Regions from separate parts of the Azospirillum sp. BE72 genome, predicted to be linked through region 2. Evidence: predicted binding sites of a transcription regulator. Region 2 holds the regulator's gene; each other region holds the start of a gene.

Region 1 (4,022 bases), on a different contig from region 2:
ATCGCCGACCGGGCGGGGCGGCGCAAGCCCTGGATGGCCCTGTTCACACTGGTGACCGTCGCCTTCACCGTGGCGCTCTGGTGGGTCAGGCCCGATCCGGCCGATGCCGCCTTCGCGCTCGCCTGCGTGGTGATCGCCACCGTGTCGTTCGAACTGGCGAACGTCTTCTACAACGCCACCCTGCCGGGGCTGGTGCCGCCGCGGCTGCTGGGCCGGGTGTCGGGCTGGGGCTGGGGCATCGGTTATTTCGGCGGGCTGACCTGCCTCGTCCTGGCGCTGGTCGGCTTTGTCCAGGCGCCGGCCCCGCTGTTCGGCCTGTTCGGCCTGGAGTGGTCCGACTGGGGCGAGCAGGCCAATATCCGCGCCACAGCGCTGCTGGCCGCGGTGTGGTACGGCGTCTTCGCTCTACCCTATTTCCTGTGGGTGCCGGACGAACCCTCCACCGGCCAGGGCCTGCTGCGGGCGGCGCGCGACGGGGTGGCGACGTTGGCCGCCAGGCTGCGCGAGGCCCGGCGCTACCGCCAGGTGATGCGCTTCCTGATCGCCAGCGCCTTCTACCGCGACGGCATCAACACCATCACCGCCTTCGGCGGCATCTACGCCGCCGGCACCTTCGGCATGAGTTTCGAGGAGATCCTGGTCTTCGCCATCGTGCTGAACGTGGTGGCGGGGGCGGGGGCCATCGGCTTCGCCTGGATGGACGACCGGGCGGGGGCCAAGCCGGTGATCCTGATCGCGCTGGCGGGCATGGCGCTGTGCAGCGTGCCGCTGCTGCTGGCGACGGAGCGGCTGTGGTTCTGGGTCTTCGCGCTGGGGCTGGGGCTGTTCTTCGGACCGGCCCAGGCGGCCGGGCGCTCGATGATGGCGCGGCTGGCCCCGCCGGGCATGGCGGGCGAGATGTTCGGGCTCTACAGCCTGACCGGACGCTTCGTCGGCTTCTTCGGCCCGCTGCTGTTCGGGCTGGCGACCCAGGCCTTCGCCAGCCAGCGCGTCGGCATGGCGACGGTTCTCGCTTTCTTCGTGATCGGATTCGGGCTTATGCTGGCGGTTCGCGAACCGGCCCGTTAAAAAGGCCGCGTCAAAGCGCCGCACATGAGATCATTCGAGGGCAGAGCTGTTACCTTCGTTTTTGCTGCGACGCACAAAAGTCGAAGCCGAGGGGTACGGACCATGCTGCACATCAACGATATCGAAGCCTTCGCCCGCATCAACGAGGCGCTCAACGACGACGCCAGCACCGGGCAGGCCGATCATGCCGGCCACGACACCGCCGGCCCGGCCCATCCCGCGCTGGTGATGGCGATGCTGGCGACCGGCCGCCTTCCGCTGTCGGCCGTTTCCAATTCAGCCGTTTCCAAATCGGCCGAACCACTGTCTCCCTGGGGCAAGATGCTCCGGCGCTCCTGACCGTCACAAAAGCGACAGCTGGTCCCCGGCGGCCGGCGGCACCCGGAAGCGGCTGCAGTCGAGCTGCCAGTTCCGGTCGCCCAGCCCATGCTTCCGGCAGGCCAGCTTGAAGCGGTGGCGCAGCAGTTCGGCGTAAGGGCCGGTACCCTTCATCCGCGTGCCGAAACCGGAGCGGTAGAGCGCGCCGTCGCGGCTCTGCCGCATCAGGCTCAGCACGCGGTCGGCGCGGTTGGGGGCGTGGGTGCGCAGCCATTCCTCGAACAGGGTGGCGATCTCCAGCGGCAGGCGCAGCAGGATGTAGCTGGCGGCGGTGGCTCCGGCACCGGCCGCCGTCTCCAGGATCGACTCCAGCTCGTGGTCGTTCAGCGCCGGGATCATCGGGCTGGCGAGCACCGCCACCGGCACGCCGGCCTCTGCCAGCGTTCGGATGGTTTCCAGCCGGCGCGGCGGGGTGCTGGCCCGCGGTTCCATCACGCGGGCGAGGTCGCGGTCCAGCGTGGTGACGGAGATCGCCACCGAGGCCAACCCCTGCGCCGCCATCGGCGCCAGGATGTCGAGGTCGCGCAGGACCAGCGCCGATTTGGTGATGATGCTGACCGGCTGGTTGAAGTCACGGCAGACCTCCAGCACACGCCGGGTGATGCCCTCCGTCCGCTCGACCGGCTGGTAGGCGTCGGTGTTGGCGCCCAAGGCCAGCGGCTGGCAGACATAGGATTTCGCCCGCAGCTCCTTCGCCAGCAGCTCCGCCGCGTTGCGCTTGGCGAACAGCTTCGTCTCGAAATCCAGCCCCGGTGACAGGTTCAGATAGGCATGGGTCGGCCGGGCGAAGCAGTAGATGCAGGCATGTTCGCAGCCCTGGTACGGGTTCACCGACTGGTCGAAGGCGACGTCGGGCGACTGGTTGCGCGCGATGATCGACTTGGCCGACGCCGGGGAGACTGTGGTGCGCACGGGATCGGTCAGCGCCTCGTTCCCGCCGGACGCATAGCCGGTCCAGCCGTCGTCGGTCAGGACGCGGGTCTCGCGCTCGAAGCGGCCGGTGACGTTGCTCACCGCACCCCGGCCCTTGATCGGCGGTCGCTTGATCTCATCCATGGCGGCAGCTTAGCCGCGGGTGGTTAGAACGTAAAGCGAACAAAAGCGCTATCTGTGCTTGGTTTGCCGAGCATACCCAGCAAACATAAAGATATCTTTATGCTTGCATGGTTCCGGAACCGCTGATACACCCTTCGCCAATTACAGCGGCAGGGCCGGGGATCCGGCGCGCCTGAATCTCCGCTGCCCGAATCGTCACCGCCCACCAGGAGTCATCCCTCATGGCCGCCGAATTCACGGACTACAAGGTCAAGGACATCAGCCTCGCGAACTGGGGCCGCAAGGAGATCACCATCGCCGAGACCGAGATGCCGGGCCTGATGGCCCTGCGGTCCGAGTTCGGCGACGCCAAGCCGCTGGCCGGCGCCCGCATCGTCGGCTGCCTGCACATGACCATCCAGACCGCCGTGCTGATCGAGACGCTGACCGCGCTCGGCGCCACCGTGCGCTGGTCGTCCTGCAACATCTTCTCCACCCAGGATCAGGCCGCCGCCGCCATCGCCGCCGCCGGCATCCCGGTCTTCGCCTGGAAGGGCGAGACGGAGGAGGAGTTCTGGTGGTGCATCGAGCAGACCCTGCGCGGCCCGGATGGCTGGACCCCGAACATGATCCTGGACGATGGCGGCGACGTCACCCAGATCATGCACGACAAGTATCCGGAGATGCTGGACGGCGTCCGCGGCCTGTCGGAAGAGACCACCACCGGCGTGCATCGTCTGTATGAGATGATGAAGAAGGGCACGCTGAAGGTCCCGGCCATCAACGTGAACGACAGCGTCACCAAGTCGAAGTTCGACAACCTCTATGGTTGCCGCGAGTCGCTGGTCGACGGCATCAAGCGCGCCACCGACGTCATGGTCGCCGGCAAGGTCGCCGTGGTCGCCGGCTATGGCGATGTGGGCAAGGGTTCCGCCGCCTCGCTGCGCTCGCAGGGCGCCCGCGTCCTGGTGACGGAGATCGACCCGATCAACGCGCTGCAGGCCGCGATGGAAGGCTATCAGGTCGTGACGATGGAGGATGCCGCTCCGCAGGGCGACATCTTCGTCACGGCGACCGGCAACGTCGACGTCATCACGATCGACCACATGCGGGCCATGAAGGACCGCGCCATCGTCTGCAACATCGGCCACTTCGACAGCGAGATCCAGATCGACGCCCTGCGCAATCTGGTCTGGGAAGAGGTCAAGCCGCAGGTCGACGAGGTCGTGTTCCCCGACGGCAAGCGCCTGATCGTCCTGGCCCAGGGCCGTCTGGTCAACCTGGGCTGCGCCACCGGCCACCCCAGCTTCGTGATGAGCGCCAGCTTCACCAACCAGGTGCTGGCCCAGATCGAACTGTGGACCAACGCCGCCAACTACGAGAACAAGGTCTACGTCCTGCCCAAGCACCTGGACGAGAAGGTCGCCCGCCTGCATCTGGACAAGATCGGCGCCAAGCTGACCACCCTGACCGACAAGCAGGCCGCCTACATCAGCGTGCCGACCGCCGGCCCGTACAAGCCGGACCACTACCGCTACTAA
Region 2 (4,022 bases):
GGCGCTGTTCGGCATTCTGTCGGCCTTGGCCTATACGCTGCTGGTCGGGGCGCCGCTGCCGACCGTGCGGTCGGTGTTGATGACCGGCATGGTGATGGGCGCGATCATGCTGGACCGCCACCCGTTGAGCATGCGGTTGGTCGCCTTCGCCGGGCTGGTCACCATCGCCATGGACCCGGAGGGGATGCTCGGCCCCAGTTTCCAGATGTCCTTCGCGGCGGTGGTGGCGCTGATCGCCGCCTTCGAGCGCGGCAGTCCGCGACTGGCGGAATGGCGCAGCGAGGCGGGGTGGTTTCTGCGCGGCCTGCTCTATGTCGGCGGCATCCTGCTGACCAGTGTGGTGGCGACGCTGGCGACACTGCCGTTCGCACTCTTCCACTTCCAGCAGATCGCCTTCTATGGCGTGCTGTCCAACCTGATTGCCATTCCGATCACATCCTTCTGGGTCATGCCGTGGAGCTTGATCGCCTACGCGCTGATGCCCTTCAGGCTGGAGGCGCCGGCGCTGATCGCGATGAACTGGGGCGACAGGGCGGTGATCTGGACCGCGGAGTTCTTCGGCCGTCTTCCCGGGGCCTCCCTGACCATGCCGGCGATGCCGGTTGAGGGGTTCGTAGCGTTGGTGCTGGGCGGCATCTGGCTGTGCGTCTGGACCCGGCGGTGGCGCTGGCTGGGGCTGCTGCCGGTTCTGGCAGGGCTGGCTTCGCCGGCGCTGGTGACGCGGCCGGACGTGCTGGTCGCGGGGGATGGGACTGTGATGGCGGTGCGGATGCCGGACGGTCGCCTCAGCGCTTCGAGCAAGACTGGGGGCCGGGTGATCGAGACATGGCGGGAGCGCGATGGCGAGCGCTCGGGAGCCGATCCATGGCCGGCGGCGGGGGGATGGAGCGAGGGAGAGCGGTCGCTGAACTGCGATGCGCTGGGGTGTCTGTACCGGGTCAAGGGAAGGACTGTCGCCCTGCCGCGGTTGCCGGATGCGCTGGACGAGGATTGCGGGGCGGCCGATGCAGTGGTGACGGCGGCGGTGGCGCGGGGATGCCGGGCCGGGGTCGCGATCGACCGCTGGGCGCTGCGGCACGAGGGGGCGCATGCGCTGAGGGTGACGGAGGACGGAATAGAGGTGGAGACGGTGCGGGGGATCAGGGGGGATCGGCCTTGGACCGGGGGGAGGTGAGGGGGCGGCCGAGGTTATGCCCCCACCCTAACCCTCCCCCGCTCTCAGCGGACCTATGGTCCGCCTGCCGCGTCAGCACAAAGCGAAGCTTTGTGCGAGAGCTGGGCGGGGGAGGGGATTGGAGTCTGGCGGGAAAGGCCTCAGTACTTCCGCACCAGACCGACCAGCTTGCCCTGCACGCGGACGCGGTCAGCGCCGAAGATGCGGGTTTCATAGGCGGCGTTGGCGGGCTCCAGGGCGATGGTGTTGCCCTTGCGGCGCAGGCGCTTCAGCGTCACTTCGCCTTCGTCGACCAGGGCGACGACGATGGTGCCGTTCTCCGCCGCGTCGCAGCGCTGGATGATGATGGTGTCGTGGTCGAGGATGCCGGCCTCCACCATCGAGTCGCCGGAAACCTCCAGCGCGTAATGGTCGCCGGCGGTCAGCATCGAGGCGGGGATGTCGACGAAGGCGCTGTTGTCGCGCAGCGCCTCGATCGGCGTGCCGGCAGCGATGCGGCCATAGAGCGGGAGCTGCACCGTCTCGTTCGCGGCGGCCGGGGTGGGGGCGGGCGGCGCGGTGTCGCGGCCAGCGAAGGCGAAATCGCCCTTGATGACGTTGGGCTGGAATTTCGGCTTGGGCGCGGTGTGGGCGCGGGCGGCGTCCAGGCCTTCGGGGAGGCGGAGAACCTCCAGCGCGCGGGCGCGGTGGGGCAGGCGGCGGATGAAGCCGCGTTCCTCGAGACCGGTGATGAGGCGGTGGATGCCTGACTTGGACTTCAGCCCCAGGGCGTCCTTCATCTCGTCGAACGACGGCGAGACACCGCCCTGGCCGAGCCGTTCGTGGATGAACAGCAGCAATTCGTGCTGCTTGCGCGTGAGCATGGATGCCTCCCGGCCGTCGCCAGACTGAAGATGGAACAAAAACTAAACGTTGCTCCATGTTCTAGTTTGGTTCCTGCCGTCCGTCAAGCCCCCCATCGGCTTCTTTTAGAACTTGAGTGGAACATTCGGAACGCCGTGGAACAGTTTCCCGGGTGATGTTCAACTGTTCAATCCGTCGTCCAAGCGCTGTGTTCAAGTCTAGATGCTGAGTGCTCCATCGGTCAAAGGCAGCACGGTCACCATGGCGCCGGCCGGCTCCGGGTCGGCGTTGGGCGGGCGCGGGATCAGGCAGTCGGCCTGGGCGTAGAGCGTGGTGATGGCGCTGTCCTGCCGGGCGAAGGGCGTGGCGGTGAGGACGCCGTCGGGGCCGGCGGCGAGGGTGGCGCGCAGATATTCCTCGCGCCGGTCGTTGGCCTTCAGCGCGACGGTCAACCGGGCGCGCAGGGGCAGGCGGTCGTCTTCGGGCGGCAATCCCTGCAGCAGGCGCAGAACAGGGCGCAGGAACAGGACGGCGGTGACCCCCGTCGATACAGGATTGCCGGGTAGGCCCAGCAGCGGCACCCCGCCGGCGCGGCCGAACATCAGCGCCTTGCCCGGCCGCATCGCCACCGTCTGCACCTCCAGAGCCATCCCTCGGTCGGCCAGCACGTCGCGCACGAGGTCGTAGTCGCCATGGGCGGCACCGCCGGTGGTGACCAGCAGGTCGCAGCCGACGGCCCCCTTCGCCATGGCGGCGACGCTGTCGGGCGTATCCTTGGCGACGCCCAGATTATGGGCGAGCCCGCCCTGGGCGGCGACGAGCGCGCAGAGGCCGAGCGCGTTGGTGCTGACGATCTGGCTCGGCCCCAGCGGATCGCCGGGCAGGGCGATCTCGTCCCCGGTGGCGAGGATGGCGATGCGCGGCCGGCGGTGGACCGAAAGCCAAGGTACATTCCCACCGGCGGCCAGCGCGATGTCGCGGGCGGTCAAACGGCGGCCCTTCGGCAGAAGTTCCTCACCAAGAGTGAAGTCGAAGCCGGCCTGACGGACGAACCGTCCGGCGGCTACGGCCCGGCCGATCCGAACCGTCGCGTCGTCGGCGCTGCAATCCTCCTGCATCACCACGGCGTCGGCGCCATCGGGCAGGGGGGCGCCGGTGAAGATGCGCACCGCTTCGCCGGGACCGACGCTGCCGGCAAAGGCATGGCCGGCGGAGGATTCGCCGATACGGCGCAGGGAGATGGGAGAGTCGGCAGCGGCGGCGGCGATGTCGGCGGAGCGGACCGCCCAGCCATCCATGGCGGCAGCGTGGAAGGGTGGCTGGGTCAGCCGGGCGACCACCGGTTCGGCCAGCACGCGGCCGAGCGCGTCGGGCAGAGCCACCGTCTCCGCCGGCAGAGGGGCGAAGGCCGACAGGATGCGGGCGCGCGCCTCTGCGACGGAGATCATGGCGTCAGGCTCCGGCCGATGGCGCGGTTGCGGCAGTGCCCCATTCGCCGCTCTTGCCGCCAGCCTTGTGCAGCAGGCGAACGTCCGTAATGGTCATGCCGCGGTCCACCGCCTTGCACATGTCGTAGACGGTCAGGGCCGCGATGGTGACGGCGGTCAGCGCCTCCATCTCCACGCCGGTCTGGCCCTTCAGCTTGCAGGTGGCGGTGACGTCCACCGCGTTGCGGGCCGGGTCGCAGGAGAGGTCGACCTTGACGGAGGTCAGCATCAGCGGATGGCACAGCGGAATCAGGTCCGGCGTGCGCTTGGCCCCCATGATGCCGGCCAGCCGGGCGACCGACAGCACGTCGCCCTTCTTCACCCCGCCCTGCATGATGAGCGCCAGGGTTTCCGGCTGCATCAGCACGGTGGCCGCGGCGGTGGCGGTGCGTTCGGTGTCCGCCTTGTCGGAGACATCGACCATCACCGCCTTGCCCTCGGCGTCGAAATGGGTGAAGCCGCTCATGCGACGGTCTCCCGCAAGGGTTTCTCCATGAAGACGCTGACGCCGTTCTCTT
Region 3 (4,022 bases), 390 kb from region 2:
ACCTCGGATCCCGGCTACAATGTCATGCTGGGCTCGGCGTATCTGTCGGAGCTGATCGACCGCTTCAACGGCTCCTGGGTGCTGGCGATCGCCGGCTACAACGCGGGGCCGAACCGCGTACGCCAGTGGCTGCAGACCTACGGCGATCCGCGGACCGAGGCGGTGGACGTGGTCGACTGGATCGAGCTGATCCCGATCTCGGAGACCCGTAACTACGTCCAGCGCGTGCTGGAAGCCGTCCAGGTCTACCGCGCCCGCCTGAGTGGCGACCTGGCGGAGCCGAATCTGGACAGGGATCTGCGGCGGTAGGGTGTCGCGGTGGCCTCCCCTACCTCGCCCTCGGCGGGAGAGGGGGAGCTTACATGGCGGCGGTAGTCCCCTCTCTCTTGATCAGACCGACTTTCGTCCGGCCGAGAGCGGGGGAGGATTAATGCCAACAGTCATTGATGATGACCGCGATGATGACCGCTGGTATCCGTGCCGACTGGCACGGCGGCGGCCCCCATGCCGCCGAAGCTTTTGACCCTGACAGGTCAGGATCAAAAGCCGCTGGTATAAGGTGGGGCATCGAAGCCGGCATCTCTTCAAAGCAAAAAGGCCCCGCCTTCCTTTCGGGAGGCGGGGCCTTTCATCCGACATCCGCTGTCGTCACTCCGGAGTGGAGGCTTCGCCGTCGGCTTCCGGGGTGCCCATCATGGCGTCGGCGACCAGACCGGCGTTGCCGCGGATCTTGGCCTCGATCGCATCGGCCATCTCGGGGTTGTTGCGCAGGTAGGTCTTGGCGTTCTCGCGGCCCTGGCCGATGCGGGTGCCGTCATAGCTGAACCACGCACCCGACTTGTCGACCACACCGGCCTGGATGCCGAGGTCGAGCAGTTCGCCGACCTTCGACACGCCTTCGCCGTACATGATGTCGAACTCGACCACGCGGAACGGCGGGGCCATCTTGTTCTTCACCACCTTGACGCGGGTCTGGTTGCCGACGACGGTGTCGCGGTCCTTGATCGAGCCGATGCGGCGGATGTCGAGACGCACGGAGGCGTAGAACTTCAGCGCATTGCCGCCGGTCGTCGTCTCCGGGTTGCCGAACATCACGCCGATCTTCAGGCGGATCTGGTTGATGAAGATCACCAGGCAGTTCGACTTGGAGATCGAGCCGGTGAGCTTGCGCAGCGCCTGGCTCATCAGGCGGGCATGCAGGCCGACATGGCTGTCGCCCATCTCGCCTTCCAACTCGGCGCGCGGCACCAGCGCGGCGACCGAGTCGACCACCAGAACGTCGATGGCGCCGGAGCGCACCAGCGTGTCGGCGATCTCCAGCGCCTGTTCGCCGGCATCCGGCTGGGAGATCAGCAGTTCGTCGATGTTGACGCCCAGCTTGCGGGCATAGGACGGATCGAGCGCATGCTCCGCGTCGACGAAAGCGCAGGTGCCGCCGGCCTTCTGGGCCTGGGCGATGGCATGCAGCGCCAGCGTGGTCTTGCCCGAGCTTTCCGGCCCGTAGATTTCGACGATGCGGCCCTTCGGCAGGCCGCCGATGCCCAGCGCGATATCGAGACCAAGGGAGCCGGTGGAGATGACCTCCGTCTCGACCAGGTTCTCACGGGCGCCGAGCTTCATGATCGAGCCCTTGCCGAACGCGCGTTCGATCTGGCTCAGGGCGGCATCGAGCGCCTTCTGCTTGTCCATGGAATCCTTCTCGACCAAACGAAGCTGTGCGGACGACATGCCCGGTACCCCTCTCTTAGAACACACGGTCGGCGCTCTTGCAACGAAGCTGAATGTACTCTCTTCGTTCTCGTTTGCAAGGGCTGATGTTGCCGGTGTGTTCCTATCTTATGGGGGGTGCCCGGACGGTTCTTGAATGCGTTACCGATCCCTCACCGGGCGTCGCGGATGACCTCCTTCACCTTGGACGCCAACTGCTTCAGCGAGAAGGGCTTGGGCAGGAAATGGGCAACCTCGACACCGTCGATTTCGCCGAGACGGTCCTCGGCATAGCCGGAGATGAAGATCACCCGCATCTCCGGGCGAAGTTTGCGGACATGGCGGGCCAGCGTCGGACCGTCCATCTGGGGCATCACCACGTCGGTGATCAGCAGGTCGATGGACGCGCCGTTGGTCTCGATCTGCTGCAGCGCCGCCTCGCCGTTCTTCGCCTCCAGAACTTGGTAGCCCTTGTTGCGGAGGGCGCGGGCGGAGAAGACGCGCACCGCGTCCTCATCCTCCACCAGCAGGATGGTGCCGGTGCCGGTCAGGTCGCTGCCGCGGCGCTCACGCGGCTCCGCCGTATCGACGGGGCGCAGTTCGCCCTGATGGTGCGGCAGCAGGATGGTGAAGGTCGTCCCCTCCCCCACCGCCGAATCGACCAGCACGAAGCCCCCGGTCTGCCGCACGATGCCGTAGACGGTCGACAGGCCGAGCCCGGTGCCCGACCCGACCTCCTTGGTCGTGTAGAACGGCTCGAAGATGCGCTGCAGATTCTCCCGCGCGATGCCGCAGCCGGTGTCGATCACGTCGATGGAGACGTAGCTGCCGGGCGGCACCGTCTCGTGTTCCCGCCGTTCGGGCTGGGTGACGACATAGTTGGTGGTGTTGATGGTCAGCTTGCCGCCGCCGGCCATGGCGTCGCGGGCATTGACCACCAGATTGATGATGACCTGCTCCAGCTGGTTCTGATCGACCTTGACCAGCCCCAGGTCGCGGCCGTGGATCATCTTCAGCTCGATGTTCTCGCCGATCAGCCGGCGCAGCAGGTTCGCCAACTCCGCCAGCACATCGGTCACGTTGATGACGCGCGGCTGCAGGGTCTGCTGGCGCGAGAAGGCCAGAAGCTGCCGCACCAGGTTGGCGGCGCGGTTGGCGTTCTGCTTGATCTGCATGATGTCGCTGAAGGACTGGTCGCCCGGCTTGTGCCGGAGCAGCAGCAGGTCGCAGAATCCGATCATTGCCGTCAGCAGGTTGTTGAAGTCGTGGGCGACGCCACCGGCCAATTGGCCGACCGCCTGCATCTTCTGCGACTGGGCGAACTGGGCCTCCAGGCTCTTGCGCTCGGTCATGTCGATGAAGTGCAGGATCAGGCCGACGCCCAGGCCATTCTTATCGGCCTGCCCGCTCTTATCGGCCTCGCCGCGCCCATCCGTGCGCACCGGGTTGGCAAGGCGCCGGGCATAGAGCTGGGCCGTCAGTTCCCGGCCGCCGGACAGCCGGACCTCCAGCGGATGGGCCGGATCGGCGCCGCCCTGGACCGACTTCAGGCGGGCGGTCACCGCCTCGCGCTCCGCCGGGACGATCAGGTCGGCCATCGGGCGGTTGATGACGCTGCCGGCCTCGCTGCCGATCAGCGCAAGGAAGGCCTCGTTGCATTCCGTCAATTGGCCGGTCTCGTCGACCAGCGCGATGCCGATCGGCGCATCCTCGAAAAAGCGCTGGAACCGCTGTTCCGACAGGCGCAAAGCCTCCTGCCATTCCCGCTCGGGCGACAGATCGCGCACCACCGACCGGGTGTGGATCGTCCCGTCGTCGGCATGCACAACGCTCTGTGCCACCGCCACCTGGAACCGGCGGCCGCGCAGCCCCACCATGGTCAGTTCGCCGCGCTGCTCGCCGCCGCCATGGTCGAACAAATCGTAAGGTGCCGCGGATTGCGGCGGGGCGGCCAGGATGCCGTGAAGGCGTGCCTCCCCATCGGTCAAATCGCCGGGGTAAGCCTCCAGCCATTGGGCCAGCGTGGCGTTGACGAACAGGAACTGGCCGTTCTGGTCGACGGAGAAGAAGCCGACCGGCGCATGTTCCATGAAATCGGCGAGCTTGGCCTGCTCGCGCAGCATCACATGCTCCAACTCGCGCCGCGCGGTGATGTCCTCGATCCGCCAATGGACGGAGCCGGCAAAGCCGGGCACCGGCTGGCCCTGCACCTTGCGCCATTCCGGCGGATTGTGGTCCAGCGCCGGGATCGCCAGTTCGGCGGACGCCGCGGCGCCCGCCCGCACCCGTTCGCGGAGGCGGCGGAACTCGCGCGC

What was found. Region 2 encodes LexA, which represses DNA repair genes until DNA is damaged. Its sites were predicted from a motif close to ATGTTCTANTTTGGTTC; they were not measured.
Region 1: the regulator LexA is predicted to act here: its motif matches at 2,529-2,545, upstream of J2Y49_RS28770 (PA0069 family radical SAM protein).
Region 3: the regulator LexA is predicted to act here: its motif matches at 1,782-1,798, upstream of recA (recombinase RecA).

What each region holds. Positions count from the first base shown of each region.
Region 1 is NZ_JAVDTO010000020.1:54,532-58,553, forward strand. It holds gene J2Y49_RS28760 (MFS transporter) at 1-1,068, shown strand, start outside; gene J2Y49_RS28765 (hypothetical protein) at 1,171-1,407, shown strand; gene J2Y49_RS28770 (PA0069 family radical SAM protein) at 1,411-2,502, opposite strand; gene ahcY (adenosylhomocysteinase) at 2,724-4,022, shown strand.
Region 2 is NZ_JAVDTO010000002.1:509,939-513,960, reverse strand. It holds gene J2Y49_RS08555 (ComEC/Rec2 family competence protein) at 1-1,174, shown strand, start outside; gene lexA (transcriptional repressor LexA) at 1,315-2,037, opposite strand; gene glp (gephyrin-like molybdotransferase Glp) at 2,236-3,465, opposite strand; gene moaC (cyclic pyranopterin monophosphate synthase MoaC) at 3,470-3,970, opposite strand; gene J2Y49_RS08535 (GNAT family N-acetyltransferase) at 3,967-4,022, opposite strand, start outside.
Region 3 is NZ_JAVDTO010000002.1:118,493-122,514, reverse strand. It holds gene J2Y49_RS06740 (lytic transglycosylase domain-containing protein) at 1-309, shown strand, start outside; gene recA (recombinase RecA) at 649-1,728, opposite strand; gene J2Y49_RS06730 (ATP-binding protein) at 1,881-4,022, opposite strand, start outside.